DNA from 3 places in the Bacillus sp. T-10(2022) genome. Region 2 is predicted to be linked to each of the others. Evidence: riboswitches for the same ligand, from Rfam matches in the RefSeq annotation. Region 2 holds a riboswitch; each other region holds the start of a gene.

Region 1 (4,899 bases), 1.2 Mb from region 2:
TATCGGGAGCGTTAGTTGGAGTAAACACAGCAGTACTGCTGTCTGGATTATAAAAAAAAGCAAACCTTATGCAGGTTTGCTTCCAGTTTTGTTGACAAAAGGGGGTCTATCTAAAATTTTAAACATAGTTGATTGGAGCGGGTGTACGAGACTCCTGCGGGAATAGCGAGTCCAAGGGAGACCCCACAGGCGCAAGTGCGCCGAGGAGGCTCCCGGACCGCCCGCGGAAAGCGAGTGCCTGGAGAGGAAATCAACGTCCAAATTTGTACAAGCAAAAAAAACTGTAGACAAACCTTATGTAGGTTTGCTTCCAATTATAGATATGGAACTTATTTCTTCAAATGATATGGCACTGTCGTAACAACCACATTTCTTTTATAAAGTAAGTAGGCGCGGATCAGTAAACTTGATTGGTTATGAAGTATATTGTGCCAGCCCTTCTTCGGAATGAATTGGGGGATGATCACCGTAACTTTATAATTGGATTCACTAGCCTTATGTTCAACTGTGTCCACAAATTTAGTTAGTGGCTGAATGATACTTCTGTAATAAGAATTCAGTGTAACGAGTCTGACATCCGGCTGCCATTTTTCCCACTTTTCTTCGAATTTCTTTTCGTCTTCTCTTTCAAAAGCGACATAAACGGCAATGACCTGATGTGCAGATAGAGATTTTGCATAATTTAAAGAGTTCTCAACCACATGAGTTATACCTGCCACAGGTACAATAATGATATTTCCTTCAATTGGTAAGATCGGCTCGCATGTTGTAATCCTTAGTTGGTCACCAACTGCTTCATAATGCTTTTTAATTCGATGAAAAATTAAAATGATGATAGGTAAAAAAATCAAAACAGGCCAAACCTGAGTAAATTTGGTTAAAAAGAATATCATCGTGACGATAAAGCTAATTATGGCACCAATTGAATTAATGGTTAATTTCATCATCCAGCCTTTTGGCTTTTCGCGAACCCATTTAACAATCATGCCAGTCTGGGACAACGTAAATGGAATGAATACCCCTACCGCATAAAGCGGAATGAGATTTTCTGTATGTCCTTCAAATGCGACTATCAAGATGATGGATGCAAGTCCCAGTATGATGATTCCATTGGAATACCCTAATCGGTCCCCTCTGATCGTAAACGCCCTTGGTATGAATTTATCCTTTGCCAGGTTCACCGCAAGCAGAGGGAAAGCCGAATAGCCAGTATTGGCCGCAAGTATCAAGATCAAGGCAGTCGTACCTTGAATGAAGAAATACATGAAATTCCGTCCAAAGATCTCTTCAGCAATCTGGGAGACGACCGTTACCTCTGCGCTCGGAACAATGCTTAGATAATAGGCTAAGAATACAATTCCCGAAAATAATACAGCTAGCAATGAACCCATCGCTATTAAAGTTTTCGCAGCATTATTCGGGGCTGGATCTTTAAAGTTCGGGATTGCATTGGAAATCGCTTCGACTCCTGTCAATGCTGAGCTTCCTGATGCAAATGCCCTTAGCAGTATAAATAAACTGATGCCCGCGACCGGAGTCCCGATTGATGCATGCAATTCCGGTGAAACTCCTCCCGTCAAAATCTTGTAAATTCCAACACCAATCAAGATGAACAATGCTAAAACGAATAGGTACACCGGATAGGCCAAAACAGAGGCCGACTCCGTAACCCCCCGAAGGTTCAGGATTGTAAGTAGAATCACGAAAATGATGGCTATGACCACATTATATGAATGCAGGCCGGGAAAAGCGGACGTGATTGCATCCGTACCTGCAGAAACACTAACAGCCACAGTTAATATATAATCGACCAGCAAAGATCCTCCGGCTATCAGCCCTGGATTGACACCTAAATTGTTTTTTGAAACTACATATGCCCCCCCGCCATGCGGATAAGCGAAAATGATTTGTCTATAGGACAAAATCAAAGCAGTTAACAGGATCAATACTCCGATCGCGATAGGGATTGAATACCAGAATGCTGCAGCACCGACCGTGATCAGAACGATCAATATTTGCTCCGGTCCATATGCAACCGAAGACAAAGCATCAGAAGATAATATCGCCAAAGCCTTTGTTTTGTTAAGCTTTTGTTCACCAAGTGCATTTGACTTTAAAGGTCTCCCTATCAAGAACCTTTTTATAGAAGATAACATCAAGAATTCACCACCATAGTTAATTTATAAGTTTATGTTGCCCAGCTGTAGCAAAAAACAAGACGAAACACAAAAATGCCTACAAGTCATAGCTAAATAGACCTGTAGACATTAATTTTTTTGTCTAACAAGCTCCACCTTCCTTCTCATATAACGCTTACGAGGTTAGCTGTCGGATTCGGACCTAAGAGTAGCCCTACCTTTTAAAAAGGATTCACCCCTTGGATTGTAAACAATCCCAATAACGGGTCCCCCGCACCATAAGGTTTAAGCGATTTAGAAATATGAAACTGTTGATTATCATACTCCCGTGAAATGGAAAAGTAAATGAAAATTTTGCTCAAAAATAAAATATTATTTGTAAGTGAGGTTTTGTTCTTGACGTATAGAACATAAGTCTTCCAAACTCATGGATTTGAAGGAAGGATAAGAGGTAAATAAACGGTTAAAAAGAAAATAATCAAGGAGTCAATGAACAAAAGGTGGTCCGAAAGGGTAAAATGATCAGCCACATGGAGATGCCGAGGCGAAATTAAACAGATCTGCCCCAGCTTGGATAGTCATTAATTCCCGTCCAATCGGGGGCATTATTCAACTGATCCACCCTATTAGTTCCTTCCTTCTTGAATTGGTCTCAAATTGCTTTTTTTAAAGACAAAGTATTTCTGGCCAAGATAGTTAAGTACTGTATAACAGATTGTTCCTATCAGCACAGCCACATTTTGTTGTATGGATAAAGAAACGGATCCTTCCAGTGATTCTGCAATGGCTTGGCCTATAGAATAAGCGGCGGAATAACAAATCAGGATGACGCAAAAGAAACGGGCAACTCCTCGCCGCCATTCTATGTCGCTTTTAAAAGTAAAAGTCCTGTTCAAAAGAAAACTCGTTACAGCTCCCGTGCCATTGCCGAAAAAGGTTGAGACCCAGTAAGATAATTCAAGAACATTCATAAGAAAAAGCATGATGGAAAGTCCAACCGCTGTATTGACTATTCCAACCAATAAAAAGCGGATAAAGGAGTTAGTGTGTTTTAGATAGTTTTTCAATACTGTTCCGTTCATTGTCTAGTTGCTCCCGTTTTGTTAAATCGAGCGGATTAAATAAATCCAGATCAACAATATATTTAGGCCGGCGTTTGGATTCATTATAGATTTTACCGATATATTCCCCAATCAAGCCGACAGCAATCAACTGCAGTCCGCCGATCAACCATATGGAGGTGATTAATGAGGTCCAACCAGTTTCGGTCTGTCCATAAAACTTTAACCATAAAAAGTAAGACCCAAAGAGTAAGCTAATGAAAAAGGAAAGACATCCTAGCCATAATACAAGCCGAATCGGTGTAACCGAAAAGGAAGTAATGCCATCAAGCGCAAAAGCAACCATCTTCTTAAATGGATATTTCGTTTCACCGGCCAATCTTTCTTTTCGGTCATAATAAACATTGTCCGTCTTAAACCCAATGAGCGGAACAATCCCCCGTAAAAATAGATTCGTTTCATCAAATCGTTCCAACTCCGCGATCGCCCTTTTGCTCATTAGCCGGAAATCGGCATGATTATAGACAAGGTTAACCCCCATCTTATTCATCAATTTATAAAAACCAGTTGCAGATGTTCGTTTAAAAAATGAATCAAGGTCCCTTTTCTGGCGGACACCATATACGATTTCACATCCTTCATTGAATTTACGAATGAATTCAGGGATGACTTGAATATCATCCTGTAAATCTGCATCAATGGAAATCACACAATCCGAGGCTTCCTTGGCTGTAAACAATCCTGCCAGTAGTGCATTTTGATGTCCTGCATTCCGGGAAAGCTTTAGCCCGCGAACAAATTCATTATTGATCGTTTCCTTATAAATGATCTTCCAAGTTTGATCTTTGCTTCCATCATCAACCAGTAGAATTTTACTTTGACCAGAAACAACGTTTTCTTCGACTAATCCCCTCATCAATCCACAAAGCTGGGAAATGGTATCCTGCAAAACGCTTTCTTCGTTATAACAAGGTACAACAATCGTTACTATCGGTGAATTCATTCAATTCCCCCCTTTTCACATGACTCTGTATAAATAAATTTTCCATACGCTTCCTTTTTCCGTGAAAACCTTATCTAGCACCAATCCGTTTTCCTTCGCGTTGTTGATTGGGATGGCAGAAAATATATACTTGCCGCCTAATCCTTTAAACGCATCCATTTTAAGGTCCAAATTTTCCAGCTCTTTCTTCGAGCCTTTCTTGAACATATAATGCTTCCCAAGCTCATCGGTAAATAGGTAACAACGTCCTCCCCATTCATCAAAGTAGATTTTGATGTTTTTATTCTTAGCCAATTCGTTTTCAATTATTTGACGAAATTGATGTTTGTAAGAAAGCGGATAGAAATTGTTATAGCTATCGAGCGTGTAAAATCCATTAAATTGTGCGATTGCAGGATGCAGCCCAATGCTAGCAACACGATACTCTTCCTGTGGACGGTCAATATGATCTTTTATTTCTTGAAAAAGGCTTTCTGAATAGAACTCTTTGAAAGATGGTTTTTTATTATGAGTGATTTCTTCATTGAAACCCATTAAAATCATAATTTGAACGGCGATAAAAATAGAAAGGGTTTTCTTAGCATAGTCGCTGTGTTCCCAAATGATTTTTATCGCGAGGGCAAACCCCAAGTAAATCACCATCGGCCTTAAAAAGTGAAATCTGGCAAAATTAAAAGTATCCAAGGTGTGAAACCTT
Region 2 (4,899 bases):
TGCTCTTAAAGCGAATATAGAAGCGGAGAAAACGGAAGCTGAGGGAGAAATTGCAGGGATTGAGGAATACATAGGGAAGTTGAGGTCTTATCAAGGGAACCTGACCAGTAACCCTGAAAAAGCAGCCATTGATGAATCGGTGGAAAAAAACTTGAAAATTGATATAACAACAAGTTCCTCAGATCTTATTAAAAGTAACATTGAGCAAGAAATGTACAAGCAGGAACTGGAAAAAAACAGCTTGAATGAAAAAGTGAAAATGCTTGACGCTAAATTAAGTTCAATTGAGGGTCAGTCCGGTGCGATCATGTCGACGAGTGAGGCTGATGGTGTAGTTAAAAATATCAATAAAAACCTGAATAACCCCATTATATCCATTGTTTCGACAAATATGGCAATTGAAGGGGATTTCACCGAAGAGGAAATGAAAAAGGCTGAAGTGGGCATGACTATAAAAGCAAGTTCCTCTGATTCAAAAACGGCATTGAAAGGGAAGATAGGCCGCATCCATTCCTATCCCGCTGAAGAGCCGTCATTAAAAAAAGATAACAGATTTCCATTTCAGGCACTAATCGAATCGGAAGGTGAAGAAACGGAAGCTTTGTTGGTGGGATCCAAAGTGAACCTTACTGTAATAACCAATGAGAAAGCAGGTGTACCCTCCATTCCTATAGAGGCGGTACAATACCATAAACAGCCTTATGTTTACAAATTGACTAAAAAAGGCTATGTGGATAAACATTACATTACAAAAGGGCTTAAGGCTGAAGGGATGCAAGAAATCATAAAGGGACCGTCGGTGGGTGACGTCATCCTAATGGAGCCGGATGTGGCGAAGAACCATTCTTATTTTATTACCCCAATCCAATTTGAAAAAGTGAAAGCGGCAACTTATAAAAAATTCACCTCTAGGGAAAAAGTAAGATATCTGTTGCTTGGCATTTTGGAAAAATAACCGCTTCTTACATCAAGAGAGGTGATGTCAAATTAGTTCTTAATTATATATCAATATAACTTATATGATTAAAAATCGGGAAGAGTAATTATAGATACAATAGTCTTTAATGCAGAATATTCAGACATATTTAAAGATTTTTTCTAGAACTAATGCGAATTAATATTTACAGATTATCATTTTTAGTATAATATTTTATTATAAGTTAACTCGCTTAATCTTATTCCAAGAACGGGGGACCCATTTTTGTGGATTTTATCCGCTAGGGGTGAATTCAGAAATGAAAGGGCATTTGTGTTTCCAATTCCTAACCCGACAGCTAACCTCGTCAGCGTCTTTAAGGGAACATGTGTGAATATTCACGCCAATAAGAAATCGACACATGAAGTGTCTTTTTTTTCGGCGTAAAGACAGAGTTTTTCAAAAAAAGAAAAATTACTTTCTTTTTATTAGTATCTTGTTTCCCTTACCGAGACAAAAATGTTTTTGCATCAAAGACTTTATGGAAGGTGAGGAAAGTAAATGAAGAAATTTAAATTAAGTTTAGCTAGCCAAATTTTTATTGGTTTAATTCTAGGGATTATCGTTGGTGCCATTTTTTATGGTAATGAGTCGGCCCAAAGCTTTTTACAGCCATTCGGAGACATTTTCCTACGAATGATTAAAATGATCGTAGTGCCGATCATCGTATCCAGCCTTATCGTTGCAGTTGCCGGTGTAGGTGATTTGAAAGCGGTAGGTAAACTAGGTGCTAAATCATTATCATACTTTGTTGTTGTAACTATGATAGCGATTGCTGTTGGTTTAATTTCAGCGAATATTATCCAGCCTGGTGCTGGTGTGAATATGGATAAACTGGAACAAACTGATATCTCCACATATGTTGATACAGCAGAAACTAAGCAGCATGAATCGTTCGTAGATACACTCGTGCACATCGTACCATCCAATCCAGTTAAAGCAATGGTAGAAGGCGATATGCTAGCGATCATTTTCTTCTCCGTGTTGTTTGGACTTAGTATTGCGGCCATCGGTGAAAAAGGTAAACCAGTATTCCGTTTCTTCCAAGGTGTAGCTGAAGGAATGTTCTACCTGACTAACATGGTCATGAAATTCGCTCCTATCGGTGTATTTGCATTAATCGGTGTGACTATCTCCAAGTTCGGTTTGGAATCTTTAATTCCGTTAGGAAAGTTAGCGCTTTCTGTTTACGGAACAATGATTTTCTTTGTAATTGTCATCCTGGGTCTTATTGCAAAATTTGTAGGATTCAATATCTTTACATTGATTAAACTTCTAAAAGAAGAATTGATTCTTGCTTTCTCTACTGCAAGTTCTGAAGCGGTTCTTCCGAAAATCATGGAAAAAATGGAGAAAGCGGGATGTCCGAAACATATTGCTACATTTGTTATCCCGACTGGATACTCTTTTAACCTTGATGGTTCTACATTATACCAAGCGTTAGCAGCTATCTTCATTGCTCAAATGTACGGAATCGATTTAAGCGTGTATGAGCAAATTACGCTGATGCTAGTGTTAATGATCACATCCAAAGGGATTGCTGGTGTACCAGGTGTATCTTTCGTAGTTCTTTTAGCGACATTGGGAACTGTCGGTATTCCTATTGAAGGTCTAGCATTTATTGCCGGTATCGACCGTATTCTTGATATGGGACGTACAGTAGTAAACGTTATCGGTAATTCACTTGCGGCAATCGTTATCTCTAAATGGGAAGGTCAATTCAACCCTCCTTCCAAAAAAGAATTAGAACAAGTTTCTTAATACAAAAAATCCAGAGTGACATTTCACTCTGGATTTTTTTTGAATTAAAAAGTTCTACCTTATTTTTGGACGATCCAGAAGCGGCAATCGGAAGAGAAAGCGATGACATCATCGTTTTCATGGAATAATTCACTTCGATAAAAGCTTTCGATGACTGTAAACCGTGCTTCCTCCAGGCACTCAAGGACTTCAAGTTTAGTTGGGATATGGAGGTAAGTATCTTCCTGAAGCGTCTTTCCGGATGTGAAAATATCCCCAAATTCATAAAGCCTCTCATCTTGTTTACCAACACACCAAATCATTTCCTCTTGCTCCCAGAAGTTCAGGTAATTTTCGTTTTTATCACGGTCATGTGTTGTGAAAATGAAGAGTCCTTCAGGTTTTAAAATACGGTTGATTTCTTTTAAAGCCAATGTGCGGTTTTTTCGCTGGGGAATTTGCATTAAACCATTAAAAGCGAAGATGGCTTTATCGAATGATGTGTCGTTGAAAGGGAGGTCGGTTGCATCGCCAAGGAAAAAGGGTATGTCCAGGTTATATTCATGCCCTATTTTTTCGGCTTCATTAAGCATGGCAGGAGTCAGGTCGATTCCCGTTAGATTTTGGAATCCTTTTTTATATAGAGCGAAGGTGGTTCTTCCTGTACCGCATCCGATATCAAGGATTGCATCTTTCCGATTTAAATATTTTTCGAATGCATAATTCTCTGATTGCCACAGACCTAATTTTTTAGTTGCATCAGCATAAACGGAAGCGGCTCCATGAAAAGAATTAATGATAAAACCTTTTTCAATTTTATCCATGATTTAATCCTCCAAATCTTCATTCTTACTATAATATGGATATTTCTAGTTTGTCGAGTGTGTTCCTTAACATATTGGTTAATATGGAGTACATGTTTCGCATTATTCACATGGTGCTGATGATGATTAATATTGGGGGCTATATAACTTACGTGAAAACCCAAAAGTTTGGTAAAATAACATTATTGATTAAGAGCTCGGAGGGGGTCAGGTTATGAAGAATGATAGCAATGATATCTTATATATGTATATGCAGGCTTCCGAACGGTTTGTCCTTTTCAATGGACTCAATTTTCGTGAATTCGTCTATTCGCTGCCATATACATTGGATTCCATCTTATTATTGAAACATGAATTCAATGGCGGGGAATACAATTTGAATGTCCTGCTAGAGAGTGCTTCATCTGAAGATATTGCGAAGCTAGTTAAAGAAAATGTCCGGGCATATGGAGATTTCTGTTGGATCGATTTTGAAGAAAGAGAAGGGTTGGATGAATTGGATGGAAGGGAAATAGCGGAACTATTATATTTAGGGCACGCAAAAACTCATCTGGATCCTCCGTTTTTCCGTAAATTGAATAATCAATTTGTGTACCTTGCCCAGGATGATGGCTGGTTCAATAAAATTTATTTTCGTTCTCTTTCGACATATTATAAGATGTTAGGAGGCCTGATTCCACTAAAGCTGGAGCTTTTAAAAGTAGAGAGGAATTGGCTTGGAATCAGAAAGAAAAGAGAGCTGACGGCGATTCCGGCAGAAATCATTTCTTCCTTGGCTCATATCCTGGCAGAGGGGCTCGTTTTTTCCTTTCGGCATGTTAAGTATACAAGAACGAAAATTGAGATACCGGCATGGGTCGTAGGGGATTATTTAAACATGGATGAAATGCATGATGACTTTTCAGGTAAAGATATTAAAGAGCCGGATGCCTTTATTATCTTCAATCGAAAAGAAAGGGTATGGGAAAGCGTTATTAAAAATACATCATTCTCCTGATTATCCAAACTTCCGAGGTTCGTGGAATGGATTATTTGACACCCTTGAATTTTTTTAGGTGTAAGACTTACCATCTCATGCATAAAAGATAAGAGAGGGCGACGCACAGGATGTGGCTGTTTTATCCTATGTTCCCCTGAATAGTAATCATTGGAAAAGCATCAATGATGGAAGTTTCGCTTTACCCCGCATTAACAGGCTGTAAGGGAAGCGGTGGCAAATGTAATGAAAAAGAAATGTGGTGGGCCAACAGCCTGTAAACACCCGATTGCGACGCACAGGATGTGCTAGCACAGGAGTTGCCACAGGATGTGGCGGTTTAACCTGTGTTCCGCTTATGGTAACTAATTGGAAAAGCGCCA
Region 3 (4,899 bases), 460 kb from region 2:
ATATAAAGACCAGCTACCGCCAAGGCTGAATCAGTCATATCCAGAACGATTAAATTAAGGGCAATGAAATAAACCCAAGAACCAAAGTTGGAGATTCCTATTCCGCACAAAAGAATGGAAGGGTATTTCCAAGATACTAATGTATTTCTTAATTTCATCGCTTCTCCCCCTTTGACCGAATAATAAAAAACCCGGTCCCCCAGCAATGCGTCTCGGGACGAGATCAATTTGCGGTGCCCCCCCTAACTATCCTCGGCTGCCGTTCAAGGCTCTTTTGGAAAGTGGTCATTTCATTTACTTTTCTCCTCTTTACGCCTACTTAATTACTAAATTTTAACATTAATGTTTTTATAATGTAAATAACGCAAAAAAACTCATTCAAAATAAATGAGTTTAAAAGCAAAACAAGATATGGATTTTTCGCTCAGCGTTCCGGATAGAACACAGGAATACATAATTGAATACCGCTAATGAATGTTGGATTCAGTTGATTTACCTTAGGGAAAACAATTTTAAAAACGGATTCTTTTTCTTATCCGTTATCCTTAACTCATTCATGATGATTTGATCCTCATGATCGGCTATCCATTTCCTAAGTGCATCTTTATCCTGGCATTGTGTTAAATATGTTTGGCCACCCTTGCCTGTAGCATTAATAACATATCTATTGAACGTCTTCTCCATAATTGCCCGCCTTTTTAATAAAATGTATTGAATTTAAATAATAATGTACTGCTTTTACCTTTATCTTTTACAAAAGAAACATAATATATATGTTACAAATTTTGATTCGCAATAGCATGTTTTGTTTGAAACTATTGAATAAAGTACATCGATGCCGGTTATCATAATTGGATTAATCGAACCTATCATAATGTGCTAACTAATATTTGTCAATACGTTTTCTAAATGTAAATAAAACGTAAATTTTCAGTTTTGTTAAAGAAATATTTTTTTACGATTTAGGGGTTTACAACTGCTAAATGATGGGAGTAGAATACGTTTATCAATTTAATGCATTTCGGCCAAAACTCATGGAAAATGAGTACGGAGGACCCAATCATTTGGGGTTAATTCTGCCTTGCAGAAGGGATGAGATCAGCTCTTTCGCCATCCTACCCGTCAGCTAACTTCGTCGGCTAAAGCGAAGGAGGTCATAAGACCGCCTATTTCGGGAGCTTATTTTGCACGCTTTTTGTGACAAAACAGCAGTTCGAGGTTTTTCGCAGGTCTTTTTATTATGCCTTTAAAAAGATTCGAAAAGCAGATTGATGATTGAAATGTCATACAGTTTTACACAATTTTTTTATGGGTAGGGATGATCATTTGAGAATGACAAAATTGGATCCGCCAAAAATACTTGTACTCGGCTTTGCCATCCTGATACTTATTGGGGCCTATTTATTGACCCTGCCGATTTCCACAGAAAATGGAAATGGTCTTTCTTTTCTGGATGCTTTATTCACCTCGACTTCAGCTACATGTGTAACAGGACTGGTCGTAGTGGATACGGGATCGACCTTCACCACTTTTGGTGAGTTGGTCATCCTAACATTGATTCAGGTAGGCGGCTTAGGGTTCATGACATTTGCGACGTTTTTCTTTTTATTATTAGGCAAAAAGATTTCTTTAAAAGGCAGGTTACTCTTGCAGGAGTCCTTAAATAATCTATCCATGGCAGGTGTAGTCAGGTTAGTGAAACGGCTTTTAATTTTCACGGCCATCATTGAGGGCATGGGTGCCCTTATTTTATCGATTCGCTTTTCTTTTGACATGCCAATCGGCAAGGCGATCTATTACGGTGTTTTTCATTCCATCTCGAATTTCAATAATGCCGGCTTTGATTTAATGGGGGAATTCAGGAGTTTGACCCCTTATGTATCGGATCCATTCGTAACCCTTACCGTCGCCTTCCTCATCACGTTTGGCGGGATAGGCTTTATCGTGATGAATGAAATATACGAATATCGGAATACACATCGTTTATCCGTACATACGAAGATAGTTCTGACGACTAGCTTGACCCTTACGATTGCCGGCGCGATTATAATCTTTTTATTCGAGTTTGGTAACCCAAAGACATTGCAGCCTTTATCTTTCATGGGTAAAACGCTGTCGTCTTTATTTCAATCGGTATCACCACGGACGGCAGGCTCCAACACGCTGAATATCCCTGATTTAACTCAGCCTACATTACTGCTCATCATTTTCTTGATGTTCGTTGGGGCATCACCCGGATCGACTGGCGGCGGGATTAAAACGACTACATTGGCGACGCTTGTCGGAACGGTTTGGTCACAGATCAAAGGTAAGGGTGATGTGGTATTGTTCCGCCACCGCATCGTGAGTGAAACGATTTTTAAAGCATTATCCGTCACATTCATTGGTGTATTCGTGGTTTCAATCATCTCCATTCTGCTGACCATCACTGAAAGCGGAACTGACTTCTTGATGATTTTGTTCGAAGCCACTTCAGCTTTCGCCACCGTGGGACTTTCAATGGGTTTGACCCCAGAATTATCACCGGTTGGCCGGATGCTCATAATTTTCACGATGTTTGCAGGCCGGGTGGGTCCTTTGACTTTGGCCTTTGCTATCGCCATGAGGCGCAAGCCAGATCCGTTCCGCCGGCCAAAAGGGAAAATCATGATTGGTTAATAATGAATGGAGGAGTGTAAAAGATGGGAAAACGACAATACGCCGTGATAGGTTTAGGCAGATTTGGAACCAGTGTGGCCCATAGATTATATACGGCCGGTCAAGAGGTTTTGGGTATTGATGTCAACGAGGAAAGAGTCGAGAATGCGGAACTGAACGTTACCCATGCGGTCATGGCGGACACGACTGAAGAAGAGACATTGAAAGCAATCGGAATCCGTAATTTCGATTGTGTCATCGTAGCCATCGGAAATGACATGCAATCGAGCATTTTAACTACCTTGCTTTTAAAAGAGCTTGGGATCAAAAAGGTCATTGCCAAAGCACTTAATAAAAATCACGGTCAGGTGCTCACAAAAGTCGGTGCCGACTGGGTCATCTATCCTGAGAGGGATATGGGGGAACGGGTCGCGAATCAGCTCCTTTCCCCTAACATGCTGAACTATATAGAGCTCTCTAAAGAATACAATATCGAGGAAATCATCCTCCCCATGAGCATGAAGGGAAAAAGCCTCAGGGAGCTTGATTTACGGGCAAAATATAATATCAGCGTCATTGCCATCGTGAGTAATGGAGAAATTATCATTGCACCCTCACCGGATCAGGATATCCATGAAAAAGATATGCTTTTAGTGGTTGGCAATAAAGAAGATCTGGCCGTCTTTGCCAATATTGAATAATCCGGCAGGTTCCGGCTCTTGCTTTATGTAGCCCGATACCTATTTTGAATGCTAATACTACGAGAAGACCGCCATATGGAGGTCTTCTCGATGAAATTCATAACGAGCATCCCCGTGCCCTGGATATGTATGTATTATTTTATTGTACTGATCGCTTGGGCAAGAGTGGACTTTATCGTCACTTTATCAAAAGGCAGTTGAAGCTTAACGGCAGTCATGGCTATGTCCGGCCGAAGTCCTGAAAGGGTTGTTTGAATTCCGATCAAATGCAAGGATTCAATCAATTGAGACAGCTGGTGTGCGGATCCGCTGTCTATTGCATGAACGCCAGATAGGTCAATGAAAAGTCTGGTGACATTTTTTTCAGCGCACTTTTGTAAGGTGTTTTCAAGCAAGGACATGCCCCTCGCCGTGTCAATATCGCCTATCAGGGGAAGCAATGCCGTGTTATCTTTAAGGGAAATGATGGGCGTGCTCAATTCATCGATCGTTGCCTGTTGGGCTTTCATAATTTTATTGGCATATCTATGATTGGCTTCCGTAAACCTCTCCATTACTTCACTGAACACCTTCACCACTATCCGATACCAGGAGTTTATTTCCTCCTGTGTATATTGATCTCCATGCAATTTCACAAACCGGTCAATATAATCCAGGTATTGCTCTTGCGTTCGGAAAAACTCCCTCAATATAAAATAGATGGGTGTGTTTAAATGCTGCTCATCCTGACCGATATCTTCAATCCAATCACCAAGCTGCTTAAAGAATTCCCTCTCCTCTGTATCAAAGACCTGAAAGAAACGTAAATGGAATTCATTATTTTGCTGCTTAAGTTTTTTAATCACTTTGGGATCGGATGAACTATAAACACCCGCCTTATCACTTTTATTCAATGATGCGTACCAATCCTCAGTCAGTTGTGCTGCCACACCCAATAAAAAGGAATATAATTCTTTATTTACGTGCATAAACTCCTCCTATTTAGTTTTTTATAAAAAGCAATCGATAAATCTAACGCTGAAAACGGCATTGTCAGGGTATTGAAATATTATCAACAAAGTAAGCATCGAAGATAACCTCTTCCACACTTAAAATCTTATGCTCTGATGCCCAATTGCCCCTCTTTCCATATACCTTCCCAGCTGTTTTTGAAACCATGCAACCACTGTTTTTTTTAAAAAAAGATCAGCAAAAGCCTTCATCTATCATTCTGGTAAATCTACGTTCCTAAAATTCTATTGTATTGTTATAGTTTACCATTTTTATTTTTTGTTAACAATTTCCACGCAAAAAAGGACCTGATCCCAGATCCTCCGTTTAAAACCCTTTCGCCTTCTCATTTCATAAATAAAGCCGTCCATAAACCTTGCACCCCAAAGGTTTCATCCGATTGTTCCATTTTCCTCATTTTACGTATTTCCACCACTTCAAAATCCTTGAATATCTTTCTGAGTTTTTCTTCCGTAAAACCTAATCCGCCTTTAAGGCTTCTTTGCCTATATACTTCCCAATCCGAAATATCGGCACCACCCAATATGCCGCCCTCGACAAAACAAGTAAT

The links. A riboswitch is a leader RNA that binds a small molecule or an ion and turns the genes downstream of it on or off. The one in region 2 is predicted to bind cyclic di-AMP.
Region 1: another riboswitch for cyclic di-AMP. It lies ahead of OSJ91_RS23135 (APC family permease); the one in region 2 lies ahead of OSJ91_RS01450 (cation:dicarboxylate symporter family transporter).
Region 3: another riboswitch for cyclic di-AMP. It lies ahead of OSJ91_RS03580 (TrkH family potassium uptake protein); the one in region 2 lies ahead of OSJ91_RS01450 (cation:dicarboxylate symporter family transporter).

Annotation. Positions count from the first base shown of each region.
Region 1 is NZ_CP113518.1:4,691,731-4,696,629, forward strand. Features, by position in the region: gene OSJ91_RS23135 (APC family permease) at 330-2,156, opposite strand; cyclic di-AMP (ydaO/yuaA leader) riboswitch at 2,295-2,440, opposite strand; gene OSJ91_RS23140 (GtrA family protein) at 2,765-3,220, opposite strand; gene OSJ91_RS23145 (glycosyltransferase family 2 protein) at 3,180-4,202, opposite strand; gene OSJ91_RS23150 (DUF6044 family protein) at 4,218-4,899, opposite strand, start outside.
Region 2 is NZ_CP113518.1:287,646-292,544, forward strand. Features, by position in the region: gene OSJ91_RS01445 (efflux RND transporter periplasmic adaptor subunit) at 1-955, shown strand, start outside; cyclic di-AMP (ydaO/yuaA leader) riboswitch at 1,157-1,304, shown strand; gene OSJ91_RS01450 (cation:dicarboxylate symporter family transporter) at 1,478-2,737, shown strand; gene OSJ91_RS01455 (class I SAM-dependent methyltransferase) at 2,797-3,540, opposite strand; gene OSJ91_RS01460 (hypothetical protein) at 3,755-4,537, shown strand.
Region 3 is NZ_CP113518.1:744,414-749,312, reverse strand. Features, by position in the region: gene OSJ91_RS03590 (MFS transporter) at 1-158, opposite strand, end outside; gene OSJ91_RS03585 (hypothetical protein) at 493-684, opposite strand; cyclic di-AMP (ydaO/yuaA leader) riboswitch at 1,014-1,156, shown strand; gene OSJ91_RS03580 (TrkH family potassium uptake protein) at 1,333-2,658, shown strand; gene OSJ91_RS03575 (potassium channel family protein) at 2,682-3,338, shown strand; gene OSJ91_RS03570 (STAS domain-containing protein) at 3,473-4,306, opposite strand; gene OSJ91_RS03565 (class I SAM-dependent methyltransferase) at 4,675-4,899, opposite strand, start outside.